3 regions of the Peribacillus sp. NJ11 genome follow, and region 3 is predicted to be linked to each of the others. Evidence: riboswitches for the same ligand, from Rfam matches in the RefSeq annotation. Region 3 holds a riboswitch; each other region holds the start of a gene.
The links. A riboswitch is a leader RNA that binds a small molecule or an ion and turns the genes downstream of it on or off. The one in region 3 is predicted to bind S-adenosylmethionine.
Positions count from the first base shown of each region.

Region 1: linked by a shared signal. The riboswitch ahead of QUF86_RS07755 (O-acetylhomoserine aminocarboxypropyltransferase/cysteine synthase family protein) and the one ahead of QUF86_RS26690 (methionine ABC transporter ATP-binding protein) in region 3 are both predicted to bind S-adenosylmethionine.
Region 2: linked by a shared signal. The riboswitch ahead of mtnK (S-methyl-5-thioribose kinase) and the one ahead of QUF86_RS26690 (methionine ABC transporter ATP-binding protein) in region 3 are both predicted to bind S-adenosylmethionine.

Region 1 covers NZ_JAUCFO010000001.1:1,581,470-1,591,840, forward strand. Annotated here, with positions in the region: gene QUF86_RS07710 (proline dehydrogenase family protein) at 56-973, shown strand; gene QUF86_RS07715 (YuzL family protein) at 1,024-1,155, opposite strand; gene QUF86_RS07720 (3-hydroxyacyl-CoA dehydrogenase/enoyl-CoA hydratase family protein) at 1,361-3,751, shown strand; gene QUF86_RS07725 (acetyl-CoA C-acetyltransferase) at 3,830-5,008, shown strand; gene QUF86_RS07730 (acyl-CoA dehydrogenase family protein) at 5,082-6,869, shown strand; gene QUF86_RS07735 (arsenate reductase family protein) at 7,011-7,367, shown strand; gene gcvH (glycine cleavage system protein GcvH) at 7,463-7,846, shown strand; gene QUF86_RS07745 (toprim domain-containing protein) at 7,940-8,305, shown strand; gene QUF86_RS07750 (thioredoxin family protein) at 8,306-8,617, shown strand; SAM riboswitch class I at 8,764-8,870, shown strand; gene QUF86_RS07755 (O-acetylhomoserine aminocarboxypropyltransferase/cysteine synthase family protein) at 8,973-10,283, shown strand.
Region 2 covers NZ_JAUCFO010000001.1:3,478,883-3,489,253, reverse strand. Annotated here, with positions in the region: gene QUF86_RS17280 (pyridoxal phosphate-dependent aminotransferase) at 1-425, opposite strand, end outside; partial or broken gene QUF86_RS17275 (carbon-nitrogen family hydrolase) at 604-1,303, shown strand; SAM riboswitch class I at 1,375-1,528, shown strand; gene mtnK (S-methyl-5-thioribose kinase) at 1,607-2,809, shown strand; gene mtnA (S-methyl-5-thioribose-1-phosphate isomerase) at 2,824-3,870, shown strand; gene QUF86_RS17260 (LCP family protein) at 4,046-4,933, opposite strand; gene QUF86_RS17255 (lmo1851 family serine protease) at 5,051-6,508, opposite strand; gene deoD (purine-nucleoside phosphorylase) at 6,784-7,488, opposite strand; gene QUF86_RS17245 (YozD family protein) at 7,730-7,900, opposite strand; gene QUF86_RS17240 (hypothetical protein) at 8,080-8,787, opposite strand; gene QUF86_RS17235 (ATP-binding protein) at 8,960-10,371, opposite strand, start outside.
Region 3 covers NZ_JAUCFO010000001.1:5,450,902-5,461,272, reverse strand. Annotated here, with positions in the region: gene QUF86_RS26715 (PucR family transcriptional regulator) at 1-92, opposite strand, end outside; gene QUF86_RS26710 (NAD-dependent epimerase/dehydratase family protein) at 325-1,359, shown strand; gene QUF86_RS26705 (iron-containing alcohol dehydrogenase family protein) at 1,508-2,614, opposite strand; gene QUF86_RS26700 (MetQ/NlpA family ABC transporter substrate-binding protein) at 2,679-3,500, opposite strand; gene QUF86_RS26695 (methionine ABC transporter permease) at 3,554-4,222, opposite strand; gene QUF86_RS26690 (methionine ABC transporter ATP-binding protein) at 4,209-5,225, opposite strand; SAM riboswitch class I at 5,293-5,397, opposite strand; gene QUF86_RS26685 (MBL fold metallo-hydrolase) at 5,683-6,507, shown strand; gene QUF86_RS26680 (hypothetical protein) at 6,785-6,973, opposite strand; gene QUF86_RS26675 (YheE family protein) at 7,065-7,268, opposite strand; gene QUF86_RS26670 (YheC/YheD family endospore coat-associated protein) at 7,332-8,528, opposite strand; gene QUF86_RS26665 (YheC/YheD family endospore coat-associated protein) at 8,525-9,892, opposite strand; gene QUF86_RS26660 (YheC/YheD family endospore coat-associated protein) at 9,896-10,371, opposite strand, start outside.

The sequences.
Region 1 (10,371 bases), 3.9 Mb from region 3:
ATGGTAAAATAATCTTGTGCATCTATTTTCCAAAATGATTTGGAGGGGAATGCAGATGGAAGGAATATTGAAAAATCTATTTCTTTTTTTATCAAAGAACAAAAGCATGACAAAGGCAGCGAAAAAATACGGGCTGCGGTTTGGTGCATCTCGTTTCGTGGCAGGAGAATCATTGAATATGGCATCTGGTGTGATTTCAGATCTAAACCGGAAAGGGCTTGCTGTTACCCTTGATTATTTAGGTGAATTCATTGAAGATGAACATGAAGCAGGGAAGATGGCAGATGAGTGTATCGAAGCGATTCGCATGATTGGCAGAAATCAACTGGATTCACAGTTATCCCTGAAGTTGACCTCGATGGGCTTGGATGTGTCCGAACGGGTCGTAATGAATAACATGCGGAGGATTTTGGATGAAGCTAAAGCCCATCAGGTTTTCGTGACGCTTGATATGGAGGATTTTCCGCGCTGTCAGCCAACTTTGGTTGTATTCAAAAACCTAAAGTCTGAATATAATGAATTGGGGACCGTAATCCAAGCTTATCTGTATCGGACTGAGAAGGATATTGAGGAGCTGGATGCATACCATCCGAATCTAAGACTTGTTAAAGGAGCTTATAAAGAACCAAGGGAAGTGGCTTTTCCAGAGAAAAAAGATGTGGATGAGAATTTCAAGAAAATTATCAAGCAGCATTTGCTGAATGGCAATTATACAGCCGTTGCCACACATGATGATAAAATCATTGATTATACGAGGGACTTGGTCAAAGATCAGGGAATTCCCCATGACCAATTTGAATTTCAAATGTTATATGGCATACGCAATGAAAAGCAGCTTGAGCTTGCTGAAGAAGGATATAAGGTAAGGGTATATGTTCCTTATGGTACGGATTGGTATGGATATTTCATGCGCCGCCTTGCGGAGAGACCGGCCAATATTGCTTTCGTTTTAAAAGGCCTATTCAAGAAATAGGAAGCGAGAGCCGCCCCGGATAAGGGACGGCTGCTCAAATTAAGAAGGTTTTATTTTTTAAACTGATTGTTCTGGCTGTTCACTTTATTGATTCCATGTTGACGTTCAGCGCCAGGGCCGGCATTGCCTTTAACGCTTGCTGCACTTACGGCTGCTTTAGAAGGATTATCTTTACGCTTCATTTTATAAGTCACCTCCTGCACGGTTATTTTTTACTGAACGGCGGAGAAATAACCAAAGGAATTTGGAGAAAAAAATATTTTTTTTACTGTTTAATCATTGCGGAATTTCCAAATATATTCTATATTAGTAATAAGAAAAAATATTCAAAAAATTTTTGGATTAAAAATGAATGAGCATTCATTCAATACATTGCGTAAGGGGGATATGAACTTGGTTCGACAAATACGAAAGGCTGCTGTTCTAGGGTCAGGAGTTATGGGATCAGGGATTGCTGCACACCTTGCTAACATCGGCATTCCGACTTTATTATTGGATATTGTACCTCGTGAGCTCACTGAGGATGAAAAGAAAAAGGGTCTTACATTAGATAATAAACAAGTGCGTAACCGCATTAGCCAAACTGCGATTACTAAACTTTTAAAACAGAAACCAGCTCCGCTTTCAGCTAAGGGAAATATTGCGTTGATCGAGGCGGGAAACCTGGAAGATGATATAAGCCGTTTAAAGGATGTCGATTGGGTCATCGAAGTGGTCGTTGAGAAACTTGAGGTTAAGCAAAGTGTATTTGCCCAGGTCGATCAGCATCGTAAACCAGGAAGCATCATTTCATCGAATACATCCGGAATTTCAATAGAAGCGATGGCAGAAGGCCGTTCGGAGGATTTTCAAAAGCACTTCCTGGGAACCCACTTCTTCAATCCACCGCGTTATCTTAAATTGTTGGAAATCATCCCTACTGAAGCAACTTCACCAGAAGTGCTCGAATACATGAAACGATTCGGCGAAGATGTACTGGGGAAAGGTGTCGTCGAAGCCAAGGACACGCCAAACTTCATCGCAAACCGCATTGGCACTTATGGTTTATTGGTCACTCTCCGGGAAATGCAAAAAGGCGGATACAGTGTCGGTGAAGTCGATTCGGTTACAGGACCGTTGATTGGAAGGGCAACCAGCGCGACTTTCCGGACACTTGATGTAGTTGGTCTGGATACCTTTGCACATGTTGCCAAAAACGTATATGACCAGGTGGATGGAGAAGAAAAAGAAGTTTTCAAAATTCCTGATTTCATGAATGAAATGCTTAAGAATGGGTGGCTCGGAAGCAAGTCAGGACAAGGGTTTTTCTTGAAAAAAGGCAAAGAAATCCTTGAACTGAATCCCGAAACGCTTGAATATGATGCACGAAAAAAATTAAAAGCGCCGTCCATTGAAATGGCTAAACAGGCCAAGGGCTTGCCAAATAAAATGAAAGCGCTTGTTTATAGCGAAGACCGTGCTGGCCAATTGCTTTGGAATGTGCTGAATCCGGCGCTTGTGTATTCTGCCCAACTGCTTGGGGACATTGCAGATGACATCGTGGCAATCGACCAAGCGATGAAATGGGGATTCGGATGGTCCACTGGTCCATTTGAAACCTGGGATGCGATAGGTGTAGAGAAATCGGTAGCCCGTCTGGAAGCGGAAGGCATCACCGTTCCGCAATGGGTAAAGGATATGCTCGCCAAGGGAATCACTTCTTTCTATAAAGAAGAAAATGGCATAGTCCACTATTATGATAATGGTGAATATAAAGAAATTGTCGAAAATCCTAAGGTGATCAATCTTAAAGCAATCAAGAAGCAAAAAGGCGTAATCAAGAAAAACAGTGGTGCAAGCTTGATAGATATCGGCGATGGAGTGGCCCTTCTTGAATTCACTTCACCGAATAATGCAATCGGTCTGGATATCATGCAAATGATCAATGCGGCGGTCGACGAAGCGGAAGCGAATTATAAAGGCCTTGTCATCGGAAACCAAGGCAAGAATTTCTGTGTAGGCGCCAATATTGCAATGATGTTGATGGAAGCGCAAGATGACAATATTTTTGAACTCGATATGGTCATCAGCCAATTCCAAAAGGCGATGCTGAAAATTAAGTACAGTGCAGTTCCTGTAGTGGTTGCCCCGTTTAATATGACACTTGGCGGGGGTGCTGAAGTATCCCTTCCGGCTGCGCGCATCCAGGCAACGACTGAAACGTATATGGGACTGGTGGAAGCTGGTGTAGGTTTGATCCCAGGCGGCGGCGGGACTAAAGAACTTTATGTGAAGACATTGAGGAATATGCCGAAGGGTGTCGACTTTGATTTACAGAAAGTGGCCAACCAAGTATTTGAAACGGTTGCCATGGCAAAGGTTTCAACCTCCGCTGAGGAAGCACGCGGGAATAATTTCCTTAATTCATATGATGGAATAAGTGTGAATGCGGATCATCAACTATATGATGCGAAGCAGGCTGTCATTTCCATGTATGAACAAGGTTATACCGCTCCTGCCCGCACAAAGATTCCTGTCGTTGGTGAAACGGGATATGCCGCACTTCTCTTAGGGGCGGAATCCATGCGCCTTTCTGGATTCTTATCCGATCATGACCTTGTCATAGCCAAAGAGCTTGCATACGTCCTGGCAGGGGGGAAACTCCCGTTTGGCACGGAAGTAGATGAACAGTATATCTTGAACCTGGAAAAACAAGCGTTCCTAAAACTGATTTCGATGCCGAAATCTCAAGCAAGGATGCAGCACATGCTCGTTAAAGGGAAACCACTCCGTAATTGATGATTAGATGAAGATATGGCCAAACCGATAAGGAAGATTAATAGATCGATAGCTTAAAAATGAGTAAGGGGGATCCTCATGAAAGAAGCGGTAATAGTAGCTGGAGCAAGGACTCCGGTAGGAAGAGCGAAAAAAGGTTCTCTAGCTAATGTACGCCCTGATGATTTAGGGGCACTTGTTGTAAAGGAAACGTTAAAGCGTGCAGGGAATTATGAAGGAACCATCGATGACCTGATTATCGGTTGTGCAATGCCTGAGGCGGAGCAAGGATTGAACATGGCGCGTAACATTGGAGCGTTGGCAGGGTTGCCTTATACAGTACCAGCCATAACCATTAATCGTTATTGTTCAAGCGGGTTGCAAAGTATTGCTTATGGAGCGGAAAGAATCATGCTCGGCCAAAGTGATACAGTCATTGCAGGCGGAGCGGAATCCATGAGCCTTTTACCAATGATGGGTCATGTAACGCGTCCGAACGCGAAACTTGCGGAAACAGCCCCGGAATATTATATGGGTATGGGTCACACTGCTGAAGCCGTTGCAAAAAAATACGGGATTTCCCGTGACGATCAAGATGCATTTTCTGTACGAAGTCATCAAAAGGCGGCTAAGGCCATTGCAGAAGGAAAGTTTTCGGATGAAATCGTACCGGTTGACGTAACCCTTCGCTCAGTGGGTCCAGATCTTAAATTAAAGGAACAATCATTCACATTCTCACAGGATGAGGGGGTTCGTCCAGGTACGACTGTTGAAGTGCTGAAAAAACTAAGACCTGCATTCGCAGTTACAGGATCCGTAACAGCAGGGAATTCATCACAAACGAGTGATGGAGCAGCCGCGGTCATGGTCATGGATGGGGAAAAGGCCTCTTCATTGGGGATGAAACCGATTGGTAAGTTCCGCTCCTTTGCTGTAGCGGGGGTACCGCCTGAAATTATGGGGATCGGACCGATTGCAGCCATTCCTAAAGCTTTGAAACTAGCAGGCCTTGAGTTATCCGATATTGGTTTATTTGAATTGAATGAAGCCTTCGCTTCCCAATCCATTCAAATCATTCGTGAGCTGGGGCTGAATGAAGAGATTGTCAATGTAAATGGCGGAGCCATTGCCTTAGGCCATCCACTGGGATGTTCAGGAGCAAAATTGACATTAAGCCTGCTTCATGAAATGAAGCGCAGAAACCAACAATTCGGAGTTGTGACAATGTGTATCGGCGGCGGAATGGGCGCTGCTGGAGTATTTGAATTATTAGCGTAATTCAATCCCTTCCGGAAGCTGTCAACATGCTTCCGGCGGTTTAACTTTCATAAATCACTTAGGAGGAAAAAACATGTCCAATCAAACAACAGATAACCTCATTAAAGGCGGAGCCTTTTTAGTAGAAGATATTACGTATGATCAAGTGTTTACACCGGAAGATTATTCCGAAGAGCATAAAATGATTGCCAAAACTTCAGAGGATTTTGTGGTGAATGAAATTCTGCCGCAGGTTGAACATTTAGAAAACCATGAATTCGACCGTTCTGTAAAATTACTGAAGCATGCAGGTGAAATCGGTTTACTTGGTGCTGACGTTCCTGAGGAATACAGCGGATTGGGTCTTGATAAAGTCAGTTCGGCATTAATTACAGAAAAAATGGCACTTTCAGGCGGCTTCGGAATTACGCATGGTGCACACGTAGGTATCGGATCTTTGCCAATCGTATTATTCGGGAATGAAGAACAAAAGAAAAAATATCTCCCTTTACTGGCAACGGGTGAGAAAATTGCTGCATATGCCTTAACGGAACCCAGCTCAGGTTCAGATGCCTTGGGGGCAAAAACGACTGCGAAATTGAATGCTGAAGGAACACACTATATTTTAAATGGTGAAAAACAATGGATTACAAATGCAGGTTTTGCAGATGTCTTCTGTGTATACGCCAAAATCGACGGCGAACAATTCTCTGCTTTCATTGTAGAGCGTGATTATGAAGGTGTATCGACTGGTGCTGAAGAGAAGAAAATGGGCATCAAAAGCTCATCTACACGTACATTAATCCTCGAAGATGTTCATGTACCCGTTGAAAACCTTTTGGGTGTAGCAGGAAAAGGGCATGTCATTGCTTTCAATATCCTGAATATTGGCCGTTATAAATTAGGCGTGGGTGCTGTCGGCGGATCTAAACGTGCCCTTGAGATTACAGCTGCTTATACGAATCAACGCCAACAGTTCAAAACGAAAATTTCCGATTTTAACTTGACGAAAGAAAAACTTGCAACAATGGCGTCTAAAATTTATGCAGCAGAAAGCTCTGTATACCGTACTGTTGGCCTTTATGATCAAAGGCAAAGCAAATTGACGGATGAGCAAGTGAAAGATGGAAAATCAATGGCAGCTGCAATCGCTGAATATGCAATTGAGTGTTCATTGAATAAATTCTTCGCTTCCGAAGTATTGGATTATGTTACGGACGAAGGCGTACAGCTTCATGGCGGTTATGGATTCATGCAGGAGTATGAAATTGAAAAAGCATATCGTGATTCCCGTATTAACCGGATTTTTGAAGGTACAAATGAAATCAACCGATTGCTTGTACCGGGAACTTTCCTGAAGAAAGCACTTAAAGGGGAATTGCCGCTTCTTCAAAAGGCTCAAGGCCTGCAAGAGGAATTAATGATGATGATGCCGGAAGAACCTGGCGATGAGCCATTGGCACAAGAAAAAATGCTTGTTAGAAACGCTAAGAAAATCGGTATTTTGGCAGCTGGCCTTGCTGCACAGAAATACGGCAATAAGCTTGATCAAGAACAAGAAATCCTCTCCAACATTGCTGATATAGCATCCCTTGCATATGCAGCTGAATCCGTGGTATTACGTACGGAAAAAGCAATTGCGGCTACAGGACTGGAGAAGAACAAACAAAAAGTGCTTTACACGGAAATTTTCGTTCAGGAAGCTTTCAATGAAATAGAACAGCATGCAAAGGAAACGTTAATTGCGGTGGAAACAGGCGATACCCTTCGCATCATGCTTTCTTCGCTTCGCAAGCTGACAAGACACAATCCAATCAATGTCATTGCGAAAAAACGTGAAGCTTCCGTTAAGGTAATCGAAACGGAAAAATATGCACTTTAAGCAATGAATCAGAATCTGTAAAGGGAATGCCCGTAAAGGCATTCCCTTTATTTCCTTTGATGAAATTGCATTGGAAATTCACAAGACATTTCGTTGTATTGCGTGGTGAAAACGGGTATTCTATTGATAGGTGGTGAAATGATGGGCTTAACATTATATTGGTACCCAAAATGCGGCACATGCCGTAATGCGAAGAAGTGGCTGGATAATCATGAACTGCAATATGAAGCGATTCATATAGCGGAAAATCCGCCTTCGCGAACTGAAATTGAACAACTATATAAAATCAGTAATTTGGAGTTGAAGAAGTTTTTCAATACTAGCGGTCAAAAATATCGGGAGCTGGGCTTAAAGGATAGGCTGAAAGAAGCTTCTGAAGCAGAGATGCTTGATATATTGTCCACAGATGGCATGCTTCTGAAAAGGCCGATTGTTACGGATGGTACCAAAGTGACGGTAGGATTCAAAGAAGAGCAATTCGAACAGGTTTGGAACTGAAATTTTACAAAATATTTGGTTAATTCCTTACTTAAACAATAAATCTACCTTATAATGGAATAGATAAAATAAGATGTACATATGGAGGGTTTATAATGACAACAACACCAAAAGAACTTCGTTACACTAAAGAACATGAATGGGTAAAAACCGAAGATGGAACAGTGCGCATTGGAATTACAGCTTTCGCCCAGTCCGAGCTAGGGGACATCGTCTTCGTTGAGCTTCCAGAAATCGGGGATGAACTGAAAGCGAACGAACCATTTGGAAGTGTTGAATCCGTTAAGACCGTTTCTGAGCTGTATGCTCCTATCAGTGGCAAGGTTGTTGAAGTAAACGAAGACTTAAGTGACAACCCTGAATATGTAAATGAATCTCCTTTTGAAAAAGCATGGATGATTGTGCTTGAACCATCAAATAGCAGTGATATTGAAAACCTGATGAGCGCTGAGGAATATGAGAGTTTGATTAACGGTTAAAAACGAAGAAGAGGGGGGACTGAAAAGGCCTGCTCTCTTTTTCATTTTGTACAATCATAGTTGCGCACATAATTCGTGAGATGGAGTGATGACATGGAATGGGGCGAATTCGATAAAGTGATCATTGTAGAAGGCAGTTCCGATAGAAGAAAAGTTGCCTCCGTTTTAGATGAAGATGTGGAAATTAGATGTACGAATGGGACCATATCATTAACTAAGCTTGATGAATTAGTGGATGAATTGATGGACCGTGATGTTTATCTCCTTTTTGACGCAGATGAATCAGGAGAAAAGCTGCGGAAGCAATTCCGAAGGGAAATGCCGGAAGCGAACCACCTGTATATTAATAAAATGTACAAAGAAGTGGAGAGCTCACCTGAACATCATATCGCAACTGTGCTTCTATCTGCCAATATGAATGTTAAAATGAAATTTTTAAGTCAAAGGGTGAACGACTAATTGATTCAGGAATGGAAAGAAGAAGAGTGTAAGCTTGCCGTTGAACAAGGGGAAACATTTTGCTTATATTTATATACGCCTTTATGCGGCACCTGTCAGGTGGCTTCCAAGATGCTGACGATATCCATGGAACTTTTCCCGGAACTGAAGGCAGGTAAAATGAATATGAATTATGTTCAAGCGATTGCCGAATCATATGAAATAGAAAGTGTCCCGTGTTTATTGCTTTTCAAAGAAGGGCAGCTGCACAAAAAAATATATGCCTTTCAATCCGTTCCTTATTTGTATGGATTGCTTAAGGAGATCAGCTAAGAAACCAATCAGAAATGGATTGGTTTTTTTAGTTGTGGACATGTGGCGGCCAAACCGGAATTAAACAAAGAATATTCTAACAATTCATTGACTGGTTAATTCTAAAATGTTATATTTTGTATTAAGAAAGCATCTGAATTTAATAGTTCTTATCAAGAGTGGCGGAGGGACTGGCCCGACGAAGCCCGGCAACCGGTATAAATTTATATACGGTGCTAATTCCAGCAGAGTGTTAGCTCTGAAAAGATGAGGTGCGTTATTAAAACCTCTTCTTATGGAAGTGGTTTTTTTGTTTATGAAAGGCCCGGTTTCAATTTAATTCCTACTAAATCCATAGAGAAAGAGGAGAAATAGTATGTCAGAGAAAAAGTTACGTTTCGAAACATTGAGTGTTCATGGCGGTTTGCAAGCTGATGAAACAGGTGCACGTGCAGTCCCGATCTACCAAAGCAATGCATACTTGTTCAAAGACACTGACCATGCAGCGAATTTATTTGGTTTAAAGGAGAATGGCTATATATATACACGACTACATAATCCCACGGTCAGCGTTTTTGAGGAAAGAATGGCCTTATTGGAAGGCGGTATCGGCGGATTGGCAACAGCAAGCGGAATGGCTGCCATCTCACTGTCAATCTTGAATATTGCCGGTGCAGGGGATGAGATCGTTTCAGCCTCCACTTTATATGGCGGTACGTATAATCTTTTTGAAAACACTCTTCCTAAATATGGGATTAAAGTGAAGTTCGTTTCTCCTGATGACCCTGAAAATTTCAAAAGGGCGATTACGCCAAGAACTAAAGCCATATTTGCCGAAACGATCGGAAATCCAAGTTTGAGGGTCCTTGATATTGAAGCGGTAGCCGACATTGCCCACGATGCCGGGATACCTTTAATCATTGATAATACCTTCGCTACACCGTATCTATGCAGACCAATTGATTTTGGAGCGGATATTGTCATCCATTCCGCTACAAAATGGCTTCTGGGAAATGGAACCACCTTAGGCGGTGTCATCGTGGATGGCGGGAAGTTCGATTGGAACTCGCCAAACTACCCTGGCTTTACGGAGCCTGATCCAAGTTACGACGGTCTGGTATACGCCGAGGCAGTTGGACCAGCCGCTTTTATAACGAAAGCCCGAGTGCAGTTACTTCGTGATTTAGGCCCTGCGCTAAGTGCCCAAAGCGCATTCCAGTTTACGCTTGGACTTGAAACGCTGCATGTGAGGATGAAAGAGCATCTTTCGAACACGAAGTCTGTACTTCAATATTTGAAAAATCACCCTGCCGTGACTTGGGTTTCGCATCCTGCTAATGAGGATCATCCCGATAAAGCCCTTGCGGATAAATATTTGCCTAAGGGAGCAGGATCTGTTGTGACTTTTGGAATAAAGGGAGACCGCGAAGCCGGGGCGAAACTTATCAATTCGGTGGAATTATGGTCCCATGTAGCGAATGTAGGGGATGCGAAGAGTTTAATCATTCACCCTGCCAGTACGACCCATCAGCAATTGAATGATGCAGGTCTGGCGAAAGCTGGTGTGCGTGCTGATCAAGTCCGTTTATCCATTGGGATTGAAAATGTAGAGGATTTAATAGAAGATTTGGAGCAGGCAATTGAAAAAGCGACGAATATCGTCTCCTTGACTTCTAAAACGGTTTAAGCAAAAAGTCCTGGGCATTCTTGAACTAGAAATATTATACATTGCGCTCCTTTTTTATCTATGATAAAATTTCAACATACTAAAGAAC
Region 2 (10,371 bases), 2.0 Mb from region 3:
TTTGCCTGGGCTAAAACGACACCGGAAAGATAATCCGGATAGCCGGGATCTGGAACAAGGATCGTATCACCTGGATTCAATAAACACTGCGGCAGTTCGACAAGACCTGCCTTCCCCCCGAAGAGAATCGCCACTTCACTATTCGGATCCAGCTTGACACCATATTCACGTTCATAAAAGACGGCAGCAGCATCTTTTAAATATTGATGTCCCCGAAACGGCGAATATTTATGATTAATCGTTTTTTCAGCGGCAACCTGTAAACTTTTCACGATATGTTCAGGCGTCGGTTGATCAGGATTTCCCTGGCCTAAATTAATGACATCATGACCCTGCGCCGTAATCGCATTGACTTTTGCGACTAGAGATGCAAAAAATTGCTTGGGCAGTTTTTGAAGTTGTCTGGATTTTTCGAATTGCAACATTTATACACCTTCTCTGAAATTTCTTGAAATTCTAGACACAAATGATATATGTTTATCATAGTCTTGTAAAGCATTTTTTACATGTGGGTTTTAAACGATGAAGTGGAAAATTGCCTGCATTCAATTGGATATTGCCTTCGGGCAACCAGATATCAATTTTCAGGTTGCAGAATAATGGATGGAAATAGCAGCAATGTCCAAACCCGATATCGTTATTTTACCAGAGCTTTGGTCAACAGGATACGACTTGACCAGGTTAAATGAGATTGCTGATGAAGAAGCAGAAAAAACGATTGAATGTTTAAAAGATCAGGTAAAGAAACACCAGTTTCACATAATTGGGGGTTCCGTTGCCAAAAAGCAAGCAAGGGCATCTATAACACCATGATCATCATCAATAAGCATGGAAATCTCATAAAAGAATATGATAAGCTTCACTTATTTCAGTTAATGGATGAACATCATTTCCTGCAGCCAGGTGAAAAAGATGGTTTATTTACTCTTGATGAAAAAATATGTGCTGGATTCATTTGTTATGACATCCGTTTTCCTGAATGGCAGCGAGCCCATACTGTTCAAGGCGCCGAAGTTCTATTCGTAATGGCAGAATGGCCAAAGCCCAGACTCGACACTGGAGAGCCTTATTGATTAGCCGTGCCATCGAGAACCAAGTATATGTTGTAGCCGTTAACCGTTCAGGTTCGGATGTCAATAATATATTTGCGGGTCATTCCTTGATTATTGATCCATTGGGGAATATCATAAGTGAAGCCGGAGAAGCAAAAGAACTCTTGACAGGCACCTTGGACTTCAATAAAGTTACGGAAGCACGGAACAAAATACCCGTATTCGAATATCGTCGGCCGGATTATTATTAATTTTCCCATTGACAAACTATTTAAAAAGTTGATATTATTTTCCCGAAGATTAAAATTTCAGAAAACATATACTCTTATCAAGAGCAGGCTGAGGGATAAAGGCCCTATGAAGCCCAGCAACCGACTGTAATACCATTGTGAAATGGGGCGGATTCACCGCCGGATTATAAAATCCACAGAGCACGGTGCTAATTCCACCAGAATTCATTTTCTGGAAGATAAGAGGTCCGAAGCCAAAACTTCTGCCTCTTTCTATATGAAAGAGGCTTTTTTATTCTTATTTTGAATCTGGAGGGGAAAAGAATGACTCAAAACCATTCAAATTTTAAGAGATTGACAAACGAAACAGCTATAACCCTTGCAAAAAAACTTGGGTTGGTCAATGCGGATGCAAGTTTAAACTGTAAAGAAATCGGCGATGGAAATTTAAATTATGTTTTTCATATTACAGACACAGTCACAAACAAAGGAATAATAATCAAACAAGCGGTCCCTTATGCCAAGGTACTTGGTGAAAGCTGGCCGCTGACATTGAAAAGGGCAGCCATTGAAGCGAATGCACTGATTCATTTCAGAAGCTATTGCCCGGAATTCGTACCGCAAGTCTATTATTCGGATGAACAGCTTGCCATTACAGTCATGGAAGATTTATCGCACTTGAAAATCGTTAGAAAAGGCTTGATCGAAGGCGATCAATATCCATTGCTTTCACAGCATATTGGTGAATATGTAGCGAAGACGGCATTTTATACATCAGATTATCATTTAGAACCATCCGCGAAAAAGGAAGTGGCCCGACATTTCACGAATCCGGAACTCTGCAAAATCACTGAGGTCTTTATTTTCACGGATCCATTTTTTGAGGAACTCCCGGGAGATTTCGAGCTGGAATTGACTGATGCCGCCAAAAATATTTGGAATGATCAAGAAGTGATACTTGAGGTAGCTAAGCTGAAACAAAGCTTTGAAACCGAGCAGGAAGCCTTGCTTCATGGAGATTTACATACTGGAAGTATTTTTGCAAGTGAAACTGAAACAAAGGTTATTGATCCGGAATTCGCTTTTTATGGGCCCGTTGGTTTTGACCTTGGTCAATACACCGCCAACCTTCTCTTTCAGGCAATTACACGTAATGGCGTTGGAAAGGAAGAGATTTTCTCACACCTTCATGAATTTTGGAATGCCTTTGAAGAAACTTATACCGAATTATGGGAAGGCCAAAATAAAAGCCCATTCCGCCATGTGAAAGGTTATCTGCCTTATTTACTGACAAAATTCAAAAAAGATGCATTCGGTTTTGCCGGCTGTGAACTGATTCGGCGAACCATTGGCCTTTCCCATGTTGCCGATTTAAACGTCATTGAAAATAAAGATACAAGGATCGCTGCCAAAACGGCAACATTGGAAATTGGTGCATTTTTAATTAAAAAACGAGAAGAATTGGATGTTCCAGCTGTCATTGAAGCGTTGAAGCAACGTACACTGCCATCTTATTCAACCCTTTAAAAGGAGACCTGCACATGACTACACTAGCACCCTTACCATATTCGGTACAATGGGATGATACCCATATTACATTATTAAATCAACAAGCCCTTCCTTCCATAACTGAATTTATTGAACTTCATTCTGTTGATGATGTATATGACAGCATATTGACATTAAAAGTTCGTGGTGCCCCAGCAATTGGACTGACGGCAGCATTTGGTGTTGCACTTGGTGCCAAACAGGAAACAACCGCTGAATTAGGGGAATTCAAGAAAAATGTAACGAGGCATATTGAAAAACTCGCTTCTTCACGGCCAACTGCAGTCAACCTTTTTTGGGCGTTAAGGAGGATGGAGAATACGTTGAAAGCAGCGCAAAGCATTTCAACTGCCAAGGAAGCACTTGTATCGGAGGCCCAAGCCATCTTTGCTGAAGATGAAGAAATGTGCAGGAAAATCGGGGAACATGGTTTATCCTTATTCGCTAAAGGAGATTCCATCCTAACGCATTGCAACGCTGGAGGGATTGCCACAGCCCGTTATGGAACAGCCCTGGCTCCCTTCCACCTGGCTAAAGAAAGGGACTTTCCGCTAAAAGTGTACGCTTGTGAAACCAGGCCTGTCCTGCAAGGGGCGCGTTTGACGGCTTGGGAATTGATGCAAGCGGGGGTTGACGTCACCTTAATTTCTGATAATATGGCCGCCCATACGATTCACCAGAAACGAATAAATGGAATTATAGTCGGGGCCGACAGAATTGCGGCTAATGGAGATACAGCCAATAAAATCGGGACATTGGGATTGGCCATTTTAGCCAAGCACTTTGGTATCCCTTTTTATGTGGCGGCTCCATCAAGCACCTTCGACCTTTCAATCCAATCCGGCACATCCATCCCGATCGAAGAACGGCATGAAGCGGAAATCACTTTCATTCAAGGTGTAAGGATCGCCCCGGAAAACGTGAAGACTTTCAATCCAGCCTTTGATGTTACACCGAATCATCTAATTACAGGCATCATTACAGAAAACGGCATCATAACACCGGATTTCATCAAAAACATTCCGGATTTCGTTAAATGATCCAAGTTTTATTGGTGATAAAAAACGAGAAGGATTTCGTATCCGTCTCGTTTTTTAATGATGATCAATTATAATTATTCTTTCGAGGTCTATTATGAAATAATCTAAGTGATACGAATCTATTTACTAATTAAATCCCTATGTTTTCGATAACAAAAGATATTGGACATTCTTATTATTTTGAAAAGAACTCCTGAAGTGCTTTCTTATTTTTAGTGTAGTCCATTTCCAAAACGGCTCCGGCCTGGGGATATATTTCATCCTTAAAGCTTCCTTCCACTGGAATCCTTAAGGTTTCGACGGTTTCCGGTGTATGGAAGACGGCTTTTGGACCCATTTCCATTATCGTTTTCAGCCCAATATCTGTATCCAAATACGAGAGCCCTTGTTCTATTATACTAGGAAGGGCTGCCATCCCTTCGAAGGTTGAGATTTGATTTATAAACGCTGTTTTTAATTGAACCATTACTTCTTGTTGACGTTCAACCCTTCCAAAATCACTTTCATCATCATGTCTAAAACGGACATATTTCAATATTTCCTCACCATGTAAAACATTTTTGCCAGTGCTTGCTTGAATGCTCATATCATCAATAATTTCTTGATCCACATCCACCGCTACTCCTTCAGGGGCAAGCAAGTCGACCATCTTCACAAATCCCTGAAAGTCAATTACTGCCACATGATCGACCTTGACATCAAAGTTTTCCTGTATCGTTTTCTTGAGCAGTTCCCTTCCACCATAATAATAAGCGGCATTTATTTTGTTATATCCTGGTTTATACCCAGGGATTTTTACATAACTATCACGCATGATGGAAGCTAGCTTCAGTTTCTCCTGCTCAGGAAAGTATTTTGCCAGTATAATCGCATCTGATCGAGATTTTTCCTCTCCTCTGGTATCAACACCTATAATCAGAAATGTTTTCACGCTTTCCTCGTTCTCTTCTTCGGTTAGTTTTTTTTCCGTACCTGCATTTCCATTTTGTTTGGGTAAAGGGGCATAGGTGCAGCCTGCCAGAATCAAGATCAATAGATATATGAACAGTACCTTTTCTTTCATTACCTCACCTCATCGGAAATTTACCCATATTTTCTGCCTAATATTGGAATTGTATGCATTAAACGACAAAAAAGCCTGCCAACTATAATCGTTGGCAGGCTTTTCGGGCAAAATCATTTATTTGATTTCTTTCTTTAATACTTCTACCGCTTTTTTAACTTGAGTGTCGTTTTTAAGGATTTTCTCCCGGATGACCTGCATCAATTTAACGGTAGTATCGTCTTTTATGGTGCCGGTTTCTTTAATTTTTTGTTCCCTTTGGAATGCTATTACCGCATTTTTTGTTGCTTCATCAAAGAATCCATCTATCTTCCCTGGATCATGTCCTGCTTCCTTCAGCATCTCTTCAGCAGCTTTCACTTCACTTGAAGAATCCGATGCTTTCAATTCCTTATCAGGCGAAATGTACGGAAGGTTGGCATAATCAGGCAGCTTCACATTAATATCAGGCTTGATCCCTTTTTTATGAATCCAATTGCCTTCAGGCGTCAACCATTTAGCTGCCGTGTATTTGAAGTTGGATCCATCTTTAAAGTCTTGGGCAGTCTGAACGGTCCCTTTGCCAAATGATTTGACACCAATCAAAGGAATGTCTGCTGATTCACTGACAGCCGCTGCAACAATTTCAGAAGCGCTGGCACTTCCATCATCAATCAACACGACTACCGGGATCTTCAGCTCTCCATCATTCTTCGATTTATAGACTTCTTTTTTCCCGCTGCGATCCTCTACTTGAAGGACCACTTTCCCATTAGGTATGAACAGGCTTGCCATTTCTATTGCTTGGTCAAGCAGTCCCCCTGGGTTTCCACGCAAATCCAATACCAGACCCTTCATATCCTTCTTCGACATTTCTTCAAGCGCCGTTTTCAGCTCTTGGACTGTATGTTCGGAAAAACTGGTCACTTGGACTTTTGCAACTCCATCATCAAGCATTTCCGCATACACTGTTTCAATCGGAATTGTGTCACGTTTAATGGTGAGTTCAATCGGTTCCGATTCACCAGCTCTTGAGATGGATAAATTCACTTTCGTTCCCTTTTCGCCCCTGATTTTCAGGACAGCTTCAGAAGAGCTTAGTCCTTCAACGCTTTTACCGTCGACACTTAAAATGATGTCATTCGGTTTTACACCCGCTTTTTCGGCTGGGGACCCTTTTATCGGTGAGACGACCATGATTTTTTCATCCTGTTCCTGAATCTCAGCACCGATTCCTTCAAAAGATGAAGAGATGCTCTCATGGAAACTCGATGCTTCCTTTTTATCCATATAGGCAGAGTAGGGGTCATCCAATGATTTGATCATTCCATTAATTGCCCCGTCAACCAGCTTGTCTTGATCAATCTCTTCATAATAGTTATCTTTTATCGTATCGTATGTAGAATACAGCTTTTCAAATTCCGGATGTTTATCCGGTGCTAATGACTCTACTTTTTCATTTCCAAAGGTCAAGGCTATTGTAGTAATCCCTGCAGTTAGAAATATGACTAGGAAAATCCCCATAATGAACGTAAACTTCTTTATTTTAATGAATTTCCCTGCCTCTTTTGGCTGTTGTTGATTTTCTTCTTCCACTGAAGCCTCACCACTTTCATTCTTCATGACGATATAAACGGTTTCTTTCTATTTTATCAGTTTTCATGCCAATCGAAAAATAATAGTTATCAAAAATAACAACTTACCGATCATATGTATTTTTTTAACCCTTAGCAAACGTTAAATCTAGGGTACCCCTTAAGGCGAGACATTACAAAAATGCGGATACCAAGGAATAAATGAGCCTGTATCCCACCCTTCATTATACAGCATCATTTATTCCTGGTCACCCGCCTGTCATTAACATCCAATTATCAGTCTTGGATAGCTGCTTCCAAAGCCACTTCAACCATTTCGTTAAAAGTTGACTGGCGCTCATCCGACGTCGTTTCCTCACCGGTTAAAATGTGATCGGAAATGGTTAATACTGATAAAGCTTGGCGTCCAAATTTAGCAGCAAGCGTGTATAGGGCCGCTGATTCCATTTCTATCGCAAGGATTTGGTATTTTGCCCATTTTTCCAATTCACTATTATCGTTATAAAACTGATCGGCCGTAAATACATTCCCGACCTTCAATTGCATGCCCTTAGCCGTGCCCGCGTCATAAGCTTTTCTTAATAATTCGAAATCTGCGGTTGGAGCAAAGTCCACCCCGCCGAAAGTCATGCGGTTCATTTGGGAGTCGGTGGAAGCACTCATTGCAAGGATTACATCCCTGACCTTTACGTCTTTTTGGATGGCTCCTGCAGTTCCAACGCGAATCAGCTTCTGAACATTATAGCTATTCATCAATTCATTTACGTAGATGGAAATGGATGGAACACCCATGCCTGTGCCTTGGACGGAAATTCTTTTCCCTTTATATGTCCCTGTGTATCCAAACATATTCCGAACTTCATTGTAAAGTTTTGCATCCTCTAAAAATGTTTCAGCAATATATTTTGCACGCAATGGGTCTCCAGGTAGTAAGACCGTTTCTGCAATTTCATTTTCTTTTGCACCAATATGTATGCTCATACAACTATTTCCTCCTTAACTTGTGGTTGGAATGATATACAAAAACTACTATACCATATCAACCACAAGTTAGGAAAATTGAACCTGATCCAATAACCAACCTGATAAGGAAACTGGAAATCGTGAAAAGACTTTTGGCACCCCTCCTAAGAACCGCAAACAAAACGGCGGAGGCCCGCCGTCTTTTTTTAATTGTTTTTAAAATTAAGGGAAAGGAAGCTGCTAACCGTCTTATGACTGGTTACTCATCGACTTCTTCATCAATTATGCATTTTTCAAGAAGATATTCGAATGTGATGTCAGCAAGATCTTCAACTTCAGCTTCTGTTGGAAGATAGCCCCGTCTTATCAATTCTTGAAAAAAGAATTCCGCTATCTCTTCTGTATCAATAAAAACCTCAATTTCTCGCAAATCATCGCCCCCTTATTTAAAGGTCTATGAATGTGTAGAGACAAATATGCCAGTAAGGCATCCCTTAATGGAAAATCATATGAAGGGCCTATATTTACCATGTTCCATTGGTGGCCAATTTGAATGGTAGCTTTTTTAGGTAATTTGGAAATTGTCCTTTAAAAGTTTGGGATACCTTTTCACTTCGTTTGCTTCTTTTTATGATCTGGATAAATTTCCTCTGCAGCTTTTTCAATTTTAGCAAGGGCGATCTTCATGATATGACGATATTCATCATCGCCAAAATGTTCGTAGAGCTTACAATAATCATTATATAAATCCAACAGTCCATCAATCATTTCCTTTTTTTCACTTTTTGTCATTGTCATTTCTCGCTCACCTTTACCAGGGTTGTATTGTTTAGCAATGATAGCAAGCTCATTATTCTTTTTAGGAAGGAGCAGGCCCAACTTTTTAATGATCCCATCTGCACGTTTAGCATCGGCTATCAAAGTCAGTTCTTCTTCATGCGCTTCAAGCCATTCACCATCCGAGATTCTTGATAACTCATAGATTACATCCTCCCAGGCATTTTCCTTATAGCGCCAAATTTCCGTTCGATAGCCGATAATCTTGAAATAATCCTGTTCATATCCATCCACCTGGACCAAGTCACCTAATAAATATTTATATTCAATGTCGATTTGTTCTTTTGGATAAAGGATTTCTCCTTCGTATTCATTTATCGATTGCAATGTTTTTTCGATATAAAGACCTTCACTATAGTTCACTTCATACACATAAGCACCATCGAGAAATTTAACATCGGTTATATTCCCGACTGTCCCATACATTGTTATTACGACTGTATCGCCTAATTTAAATTTCGGCTGTTTTTTTTTGCCCATAAGAGACATCCCCCAATATGGTCCTTATCGTTTGATTAGTAAATTATATGCATAAACAAACAGGGAGGTTAATGGAAATGAGAGGGCATTTTACTCATTTAGATAAGGAACTTGCTCATTTATTAAAGGGCAACGAAAATCCTTGTTCCTTTATCTACAACCAAAAACCGTCTCATTTAATGAGACGGTTCGCAGTAGGGATAATGAGCGTCACTTTCGTTCCTTCGTCATGTACACTCTCAATTTGGAATTTCCCTTTTAATTCCTCCATTATCTGAATGCAGGTCGCTACACCTAGGCCGTTTCCATCCTGTTTAGTGGTATAAAAGGGCATGCCGATATTTTTTAAATTCTCGGGACTGATGCCTTTTCCATCATCTCTGATCATTAATTTTACATATTGGGAAACGGCAGTCAGATCCAGTTCAATCTGCCCTCTTGCTTCGATGGCTTCACAAGAATTATTCAAGACATTCAAGAGAACCTGTCTTAACCGGTTTTTGTCTGAAAAAACAATGACGGATTGTGTCACTCCGTTCATTATTCTTACGTGAGAACTCGGATTTGAAGAAGTATAGGTATCTATCATTTCATCAAGGAAATCCTTTAAATCCATTTTCTCCCATTCCAATTGATGGGGTTTTGCCAAATCAAGAAGTTGAGTCACGAATACATTCACCCGATCCACTTCATGAAGCATGACATCACTATATTTTTCTATTAGTGTTTTATCATGATCCTGACTCTTCAATAGTTGGAAAAAGCCCTTTATTGTCGTCAGCGGGTTCCTGATTTCATGCGCGACCCCAGCTGCAAGCTGGCCAACATATTTCAATTTTTCCGTACGGACGATTTCCTTCTCACGATCTTCTATCGTTTCCATCATTCTTAGAAAGGCAAGATTCAATTTTTCCATTTCCTCGAAGCTTCTTTTGTTGGAAAAGACGAATTCCTTTCCTTCAATGAAATCCTCCGTTGCTTCGACAAGATCTTGAACTGGCCGCACAAGAGTCTTTGTAAGTAAATAGACAGCCAGAATGATAGAAACAAATACGATGCTGTAGATGGTCAGATACCGTGATAAAAGGTCATTCAAAGGCTGAAACACCTGATTCTTATCTGCACCCACAACAACAAACCATGTATTCTCCGTTTCCGCTATCGTATGGACAGGCTGGATAGAATATATTTTTTCCCCATTCTCTGCACTGTACAATTCATCCGATAACGAAGCCTCCATCAGCTTTTCTTTCGTTAATCCAATTTCCTCCAAGGCTGAATCCTGCATGACGCCATGTGGGTCTTTTTTCGAAATCATGATACCTTCTTGATTAATCATGAAAAAGTTCACTGGGTATTTATCGCTAATTTCATTAGCCTTTTTCTCCATCATCTCCCAGAGCCCTTCCAATCTGAAAGCTGGAGATACGACACCTATTATTTTCCCTGTATTATCATATACCGGCGCACTTAGAGATATTATGGGTTCTGAGTAAGCTCGGGTTTTATATACGTCAGAAAGGAATTCATGACCTTCCATGGCCTCTTTAAACCATATTCTCTTTGCGAGGTTATCCCCGACCA
Region 3 (10,371 bases):
GAGTCTTCGAACCAAACATATTCAGAAATTTCATCAGTATCCATTTTATTGGTAATAGTATTCGGGAATTTTTGTTTAAGATTTTCAAGCATCGTCTCCACCTTCTTTCTTCATATCCATATCATTATAGCGAAAAAGAATAAAGTGCAAAAGATTAAGAATATTACTAGTTTTTAAGAAAAACCACCTGACAAGGTCAAATCATTCCGGTAACGCAAATTCATGGTTAAAAAGCGAGTTGAAAGAAAAGTTGAAAGTATTGTTAATTTTAGGCAAGGGTTTTGCGTATGCTTTATGGAATATCGTTTAAGAGGAGGCGATTGTATGAACATTTTAATATTGGGTGGTACACGGTTTATAGGCCGGTATTTAGTTAAAGCTGCGATTGAGAAAGGGCATGATGTCACACTTTTTAATCGTGGAAGCAACCCTGATGTTTTTGGCGAAATCGAACAATTAAGAGGGGACCGCGACGGGGATCTGGAAATGTTGAAGGAAAGACATTGGGATGCAGTCATTGACACATCGGGTTTTATCCCTCGAACTGTAGAGAAATCTTGCAGATTACTGAATCAGGTTAAACATTATACATATATTTCAAGCTGCTCAGTTTATAAGGATCCAAGCAAACCGGGCATTGATGAAAATGGAGCGGTTCATACACTAAATGATGAAAAAGTAGAAGAAATCACCCGTGGAACGGCTGGACCGATATACGGGGAATATTATGGTCCGCTAAAATCATTGAGCGAAAAAGCAGCTGAAAAAGAACTGCCGGGGAAAGTCTTGTCAATTCGTGCTGGCCAAATAGTAGGTCCATATGATTACACTGACCGTTTGCCATACTGGCTTAAGAGAATAGCGGAAGGGGGAGAAGTTTTATCCCCGGGACGCCCTGGCCGTCCAATCCAATTTATCGATGCAAGGGACTTAGCTCAATGGATCATACAAATGATAGAAAAAAGTATGACAGGTGCATATAACGCCGTGGGACCGGATTACACTCTAACTATGGGTCGTTTACTTGAAGACTGTAAAAAGGTGACAAGAAGCAATGCTGCCTTTACATGGGTATCTGAAAAGTTCTTGATGGACAATAAAGTCGAACCGTGGGGAGAGATGCCTTTATGGATACCGGAAGAGTTCCCTTTTCCAGGAGCCAAGGAACCTTTGAATGGATTTTTGGCTTTTGATAACAATAAAGCCATCAATAATGGACTAACATTCCGTCCGCTTTCTGAAACACTCGAAGATATTTGGGATTGGGAAAAGAACCGACCAGAGTCAGCTGATAGAAAAGCTGGTATCCACAGACAACATGAAAGTGATCTCCTTCGATTATGGAAACAGACTGTCTGATGAAAGCTTCTTTTATTAGACTGAAGGATTGGCACCACATTATGTTTAATGATAGGTGCATAGAGAAAAGGGTGATTTGAAACAAGCAATGTTATGATTTGATTCCTTTATGTATTAAAAAGCGATGGGGAAAAACCCCATCGCTTTTTCAGTCCATGGATGTGCTTGCGTGGGTTGTGAGGACTTCAAGGTTTTCCATGGCTGCTGTCACTTTTTCCCGGTTAATATCAGGGAAAAGAAGATGGATGCCTTCCCCTTCTTTGACAGAGTGGGCTGCAATCTCTTGAAGTTCCGCCCTATGTTCAACCGTCAGACCAATATCAAACAATGTCATAGGCAGTTTAAGCACCTGGTAGAATGGAAGTAATTGTTTGATTTCTGAGAATTTCCCTTCCAACATAAGCTGGACTAAAATGCCATAAGCCACTTTTTCCCCGTGAAGTAAATGATGAGTTTGCGTAATGGAAGTCATGCCATTATGAATGGAGTGGGCACCGGCAATGCGCAGGTACTGGTCACCAAAGCCGCCAACTAGACCACTGGTGATGATGTTCGTTTCAATTACACGCTTTAGTGCGTCTGTCCATTTGCTCTTTTCCAAATCCGCTAGGGCTTCCTCGCCATATGTCAATAATACTTCCTGACATTGCCTTGCGGCCATATGTGCCAATTCAATACAAACGGACTTTGTGGCAAGTTTTTCGACCAGTGCATTGCCCTCATACCATTTCGCCAATGTATCGCCGATTCCTGCCCGTAAATAGCCAATAGGCGAATCCAATAGAATTCCCGGTTCGATAAATAACATCCAAGCGCTTTTTTCATGAATATCATAGCGGACATAGGAACCATTATCATCATAAATGACACTTAACGGTGTCCAGGCAGCGCAGGTGGAAGCCAGGGTTGGAATGAGGATGATTTCCTTTTGAAGCGAGTTTCCGGCCGATTTGGCGAGATCGAGCAGCTTACCGCCCCCAATGCCGATTAATGCATCCACACCTTGTTCAAGAGCTGACTTCTTGACGCGTTCAATTTCCGGGTCACTGCATTCCCCGTCGTATGTGAAAAAAATCGTCTCAATATTTTCGAAAGAAGGAAAAAATGGTTCAGCAACTTTCCATGATTTTCTTCCATGAATAACGAGCACTTTACGAATGTTCGCTTTACTCAGTTTTGCTTCCAGTGTTTCAAGGACATTAGCTTTACAGGCATAATAGGCTGGGCCGCTGCGGACTTCCAGTAGGGTATTCATATTCGTTCTCCTTAATGTAAAGGCCTGTTTCCCTGAAAAGGGAAAGCAGGCCTCGATTATTTGATCATTTCATCCAATCTGGTTTTCCGAATCCGACAAATTTGCTATCAATCACTTTTTCAAACTGGGCGGATTCCACTACTGATTTAATATCCTTGGCAAATTGAGCGTCTACATCTTTTGTATTCACTGCAACAACGTTTCGATACATATCTGGCATCTTTTCTAAAACAAGGGCATCCTGGAGGTCCATTTTCGCTGCGAGAGCGAAATTACCAGGGACAGCTGATAGGTCAACACTGTCTGTTGCGCGGGGCAATTGAGCGGATTCCAATGGCTTAAATTGGATGTTTTTTGGATTTTCCGTTACATCCTTTTCAGATATTTTTAAAGGGTCGACATCTGGGTCAACCTCAATCAATTCTTCATCCACCAGCACTTTAAGTGCACGTGCAAGGTTAACCGGATCATTGGGCAATGCAAGGGATGTACCGTCTTTAATTTCTTTCAACGATTTATATTTGTTCGAGTATATGCCCATTGGTGCTGTTGGAACTATGATAAGGTCGGAAAGCGTTAGATCATTTTCTTTAGCGAAGTTATCCATGTACACTTTATGCTGGAATAGGTTGGCGTCGATTGAGTTGTTGCCAAGCGACTTATTCGGCTGGATATAGTCGGTGAACTCTACGATCTCTATTTTGTAACCGAGATCTTCCAGACCTGGCTGGATTGCTTCTTTAACCATATCGGCGTATGGCCCGGTAGTCGCCCCGATCTTCAATTCTTTTTTGTCTTCAGTTTTTGGGGATGCATCATCGCTTCCGCAAGCTGACAAGCCAAGGGCAAGTGCACAGACTGATAATAACGAAGCTATTTTCTTCATTTGAAATTCCTCCTGAAATGATATGTATTGAATCATTGAAAAAATGACTGATTCTATCGTTTGTTAACTAAGTATGAGGCTTTGTCACCAACCATTTGAATGATTTGTACAAGGCAGATCAACACGACGATCGTCGTGATCATGACCGTGTTGTCATAACGGTAATAACCGTACCTGATGGCCAGGTCACCAATTCCCCCTCCGCCGATTGTCCCTGCCATTGCTGAGTAACCGATCAGTGAAATGGTCGTTAATGTCAGCCCCTGAATGATTCCCGGTTTTGCCTCCGGAAGAAGTACATCTTTAATGATCATCCATGGAGTGGCCCCCACGGCAATTGCAGCTTCAATCACTCCTTTGTCTATTTCACGTAATGCCGATTCCACGATCCTTGCAAAAAAAGGTATCGCGGATACGGACAGGGAAACAGAAGCCGCTCTTGGCCCTATCGTCGATCCAGTAAGCAGTTCCGTTAAAGGAAGGAGGGCGACCAAGAGAATGATGAACGGGATTGAACGGACAATATTGACTGCGAAACCGAGTGATCGATTCACGACGCTATTTTCAAAGAATAAATTCCTGGTTGTCGTAAACAGCAATACTCCAAGTGGTAAACCTATCAAAAGGGCTACCGCAAGGGAAACGCCGACCATATAAATCGTTTCAAGAAAGGCTTTATTAAGATCAGGTAAAATATTGACGATGGAATCAAGAAATGACATGTTTTAACACCTCCACAGAACTGGAACGATTTTTTATATATTCCAATGCCGAATGAATTTCAGCGGCCTCACCGATTAACTCAATGATCAAGATGCCTAAAGGGACATCCTGAATATACTCAATTTTACCGTGCAGGATATTCCCCTTTACTGAATGGGATTGGAGAGCGTCGGAGAGAATCGATTCACCGGCGGTTTGCCCTTCGAATTGAATTTTAATAATCGTTCCTTTACTTCCCTCAATCAAATGTGAGGGAAGTTCGAAATCCAATACACTGCTGATGAATTGCTTCGTTAACTCCTGCTTTGGCTGTGAAAATATTTTATAAACGGAACCTTCTTCAATTACCCGTCCATCCTGCATGACGGCGACTCGGTGGCATAGTTCTTTGACCACTTCCATTTCATGTGTAATCAACACGATGGTGATCCCGAGCTCCCTGCTTATCTTTTTTAATAACTGTAAAATCGCTTTTGTTGTTGTTGGATCAAGGGCTGAAGTCGCTTCATCACATAACAGTACGGTGGGGTCATTTGCTAAGGCCCGGGCTATGCCGACCCGTTGCTTCTGTCCACCGCTAAGCTGTGCCGGATAGACATCTTTTTTATCACTGAGCCCTACGATTTCCAGCAATTCCAATACACGTAACCTGATGGCGTCCTTCGATTGATGCGCGGCCTTTAAGGCGAAAGCGACATTTTCATAAACGGTTTTTGAACTGACCAGGGAAAAGTGTTGAAATATCATTCCGATTTTTTGACGTTGTTTACGAAGCTCTTTACTTGATAAAGAGGTTAAATCAATGCCGTCAATGATGATATTTCCGGCTGTCGGACGTTCAAGCAAATTCAAGCAGCGGAGTAATGAGCTTTTTCCAGCTCCGCTGTAGCCGACAATTCCATACACTTCGCCTTTTTGAATGGTTAAAGATACGTTATCCACTCCGATAACTCGGTTTTTCTTCGTGATGTATTCCTTTCGGACTGAACGGATTTCAATCATGATCCTTCCCCCTTAAACATAAAAAACTGCCTCTATCATTCAGAAAGAGGCAGCGAAATTATATCTCGTCTTATCTTTCAGAATGCAAACATTCTGCAGGAAGTGGCACCGTTCCCGAAGGGCGGTTGCCGGACATCACAGGGCCTGATCCCTCCGTCACTCTTGATAAGTAAACTATTATTTTAGAATATTTCAAGTTTTATAATATAATCTATAATATTTGTAAAATTCCACAATGTCAATCGTTTCTGTGATTTGGTGATGGTTTTTTTCGATAATGTTCCGTGCGGTTCATTAAAACCATTCCTGTCAAAAGGGCTCTTAGTCAATAATCCGTCTTTTATATCCAGATATTCCATTATTTCCTTGTCAAAAGGGTAAAGAGATAATACATTTATTATAATAAAGTGAAAAAGGGAGAAAAAACTATTTTTGTACAATGATGGGGTGGAAATGCATGATAGAGATTAAGACGGTAAATGATGTGGTTTGTGTGCACGGGACTCCTGACGGGGTCAAGTCGGGGATGAGTGTTTATGTTTTTTTAACGGATGGGCTATTGATAGATACTGGCGCACAGATTTTATTGGAAGGACTTATTCCATTCTATGAGTCCGCAGACTTCGAAACAGTTGCCCTGACGCACTATCATGAGGACCATACGGGAGGCGCTGCCTGGATAAAGGAACATAAAAAGGTTCCGATATTCATTCATCCGATGTCGGTTGATACTTGTGCGAAGGATGCTGAATATCCTGAATATCGTAAAATGTTTTGGGGAAAAAGAGACGCCTTTAAGGCTGAGCCGCTAGGCAAGGCCATTCATTCCCGCACCCAAACGTGGGAGCCGATTTTTACCCCTGGTCATGCGAAGGACCATATGGTGTATTTGAATCACAGCACTGGCATGCTCTTTTCTGGAGACCTTTTCGTAACACCAAAAACAAAGCTTATCTTACGGGAAGAGTCTGTCCCGATCATCATCGATTCCATAAAAAAATTACTCCGATATGACTTTGGGGAAGTGTTTTGCTGCCATGCTGGGCATGTGCCTGACGGAAAGGAAATGTTTCGAAATAAACTCGATTATTTGGAAAACCTCCAAGGTGAAATTTTACGCTTACATGATCAAGGGCATACAGTCCATGAAATCCAGCAAGTCGTTTTACCGAATCGCTATCCCCTTATCGAGATATCTGGACATGAATGGGATTCAGAGCATATCATAACTTCGATATTAAACGAAAATGTTTTGAATGCCAGGGATAATGGAACTATTTGAATATTAACAATAGATATTGAAAGGACGAGCACTGATATTAATGCTTTTAGCATAATATCAAATGCCTACGGGGGATAGAGTGCGGGAATTGGAAAAAGGCAAGAAGACAGCATGTTGTAATATTTAATTTGCACTCAAACAACTTCCATCCGGGAAGTTGTTTTTTTATGGAGGGGGTGCTTTTCATAAAAAAACATTTGTTAGTGGGGAATATGACGCATGAACGAAAGTTCACTTTTTTTAAGTGGAGCTCCCCAAAAAGAGAGCCCACGAGTGTTTATTTATTGATATTGGGATCTGTTTCATCATAAAAATCATGTGCTTCCTCGATGTTCTGAAGGTTAGCGACTTCATACACATTTCCGCCTGCCATTCCTTCATTGATGATTCGGTCGATATCGAGGAAAACGGAATCCTTGCCATCATATTCGGTATCCTTCAAAAATGTCATTTTTTCTTTATCCAAAATAAATCCCTCCTAGCTTTTTCTTTAGTTTAGGCAAAGGAGGGATTTTTATTCCGTTCAGAGGGTTAATGAATGAAAAAGGGGAAAGGGCTCAATCATATACATGGTAGACCATTAAGTCATGGATCATGCTTTTGAGTTGGGTTTCATCTGTTTCGGAAGGTGGGTTGGCTGTCCATTCGATGGATCCATCTTTATGGTACAAGGCTTTGATTGCCTCCTTTTTGAAATAAAATGAAATTTTCCATCCTGGCAGATTCTTATGCAGTGGTGCCCACTGAAAATGGGTGATCATATGTATAACCTCCATATATGCTGTCTTTCATTTCATTATAATGTAAAACGGCAGCTGGAGGTGTCATTTTATTGTCAGGTTGGAAAAAGTCAATTCAATGAAAAGATTTTTTAAATGCAAAAGCCGGTTAGCTTCAATTTCCTCTTCATCGAACTGCATGGGCTTTGAGTTCACTTCGTATATGAAGAGCGAACCCGATTCATCTTCCCCTATATCAATGGAAAATTCTCCGAGAAACCCGATTTTTTTCGAAAGAGACTCACCGCATTTTTGGGCGATATTCGCTAATTTTTGATTTAAGCTTCTTGATTGCAGGTCTTGATAAGGAAAAAGCTTACCCCCTCGGGGAGTGTGGGTGGTGATTTCCTGAGTTTGTGACATCCTTACTGCTTTGCCGGTCACTTTATAAAAACCTTTTTCATAATGGACGAGAATCCTGTAATCGTAACGATGACCAAAAATTTTTTTCGGTATGATCGCCTGTTGAGCAAGGTAGCTTCTTTTTAATAAATCCCTTTTTTTTGTTTCCCAGAATGAAGTGAAATCCGGAAAGGACTCACTATGCTTTAGGCTATTGAAAAAAAGTGTCCCATCAGGATTTTTGATGATGGTATAAATGCCCTTCCCTTGGCTTCCTTTGCATGGTTTAAGGTAAATATGCCTGTGGGTTTCGAGGAAAGCATCCAAGCAATCGCTGTTCCGCAGGATCATGGTGGGGGGGAGGTGAGTGGTGAGGGCCCCGTCTTCCGTTAATGCTTCGAACATTACATATTTATCTATAAAACAAGGGTTGAAAAGGTTAATTCGATATTCTTTAAAGTGGTTGATGAGACTCTGGAATTCTTCTGAAGCCTCATAGCCCCTCGATGGGATACGGTTATAGACGATGTCAGGGAGCGGCATCTTACACTCGATCCATTTGTTTGAAGTGGAGGAAAAAACATACCCTCTCAACGACTCGGAATGCAGGGCATTTCCTGTGAATGCATAAATCAAAATCCCGTGTTTCAATAAATATAAGGATAGGTCCCGAAAAAGGGTCAGGTTTCCACCCAAACCTGATTCCTTTTTGGGATTGGAAACAGTCAGTATTCCGACGACAAGCATCCGGTTACCTGGAAATATGGTGATAGGAATTAGGGGGTGATTCGAATGGTCCTTTTTATAGCTGATCTCCTCTTTGGCAGACCCGGCGAAAAGATCCGCATTCTCATGAGTGTGGTGCCAATTTTCAGTGCGGATATCGTAAAAAATGTTCATCGCGGCACACTGATTGATTTCGTAATCGTCTGTTCCGTAAGATAAATGGCATAATCAAGGCTGAGCTTTCTGGTCAGCAATTCGAAATCCTTGAGTTTTGGATGGGAGAAGATGGAACGTCCAGGTTTGGAATTGGCTTCAAACATCCAAACCTGCCCTTTTTTATCCAATCCAAAATCAAATCCTATTTCTGCAATGATGCCGTCCAAGTTCTTTTCTATACTGTCACTTAGAATCAGTGCGGCTTCCGATAGCTTTCGTTCGACTTCTTTCGCTTCATCGTCATCTCCAAACAATTCGGCGACCGTTTTGATGACACCCCCGCTTTTAATATGGGTCGTGACGCTACCGGCACCAGCGATTTTTGCTGCAATCGCGGACACCTGCCATTTTCCATTACTGTCCTTGTTCGTATGGACCCGGAAATCCACTGGACGTTTTTCAGATCGAATTAATGGGATCCCCTGCTGCACGATAAGGTTCTCAAGCGGCCGGTCGTGAAAAATATGTTTAACAATGGCTTCCAAAGTGGAAAACTTTTGCAGTTTATTTTCTTTTGCTTCATTTGTATAGCGGCAATAGTAAACATCCTCATGCTTATCATAAAGAATTTGGTGAATCCCTAGACCGAGGCTGCCGTGAATGGGCTTTATATAAACTTGACGGTAATGGGAAAGAAGGGTTTCCACCACGGACATGGATTGAAATGGATACGTTTCCGGCAAATAAGGCAGTGCCCGCTCATCTGCGCATAACCTTTCATTTACATCCCATTTATTGAAAAAACCAGGATTATACCATGGAATGGTATATTCTTTTTGAAATTTCTGCTTCACTTCTTTAGGTCCATCGCGGTTTTCCGTCAACCGGTTTGGGAGACGGTCATAGATGACATTAGGAAAAGGAAATTCATTAATGTGCCAGTCATCGTTATCAAACACATAACCTTTGATTGTCTCCTCATCCCAATTGATTACATTCTCTCCAAAAACAAAGGGGATACAGCCTGTGGTCCTGCTAAGCGAAAGGAGCTTTGCGAAAAATTCCGTTCTCTCCCCTAATGGTTTGTTTGAAAGGCCGGTGAATCCTGAGGAAAAGATTCCGACAAGCGGTCCGATATGGATGCTCTTGCCGTATATGAATAAATGAAGGGGAATATCGGTATGATCGAATATAAGCGATTCCGCAAGACTTTCCGATAGGACGATTGATTGATTGACGGCCGGGTTTTGTTTGACGATGGCAGGACATGAATGTCGTCCGAAATAAATTAATTCAATCTCTGCCAAATCTCCAAGCTCTGAAGGATAGTAGAGAACATTGCCAGGGGTAGCGGCAATTTCGGCAGGATAAGTCTTTCTCACTTTCTATTCACCTGCTTTCTGAAGATGTTCGGCTAAATACTGGCTATATTGAAACGGTGCGCGATGAATATCTTTCATGGTCTCCGGCTGAAGTGCCTGAATGATTTTCCTTCCAGGCTTCGAGTTAATATCCATTATCCATATTTGGCCTTTTTTATCGATGCCTAGATCAATCCCCAACTCGAATAACCTTTCAAAGACAGCTTCGGTTTTTACGGGCAGGGTGCGAAGGATATGCTGAATCTTTTGTTCGACAGCATTCGAAAACGTTTCCGGGTTCCTTTTGTTGAAAGTATCCAATGAAATGGCTTCCCCGCCTGTGGCAAGATTTGAGGTAATTCCGTCCTTTTGTCCCGTACGAATTCCGCGTCCCCGTTCCATCCATTGATTCTTCTCGTTTTTTTGAAGTAAAATCCGTAAATCGAATGGCTCGTTATTTTGGTTGCGAAGTTCCAAATATGGCTGGCAGAGGTAACGGT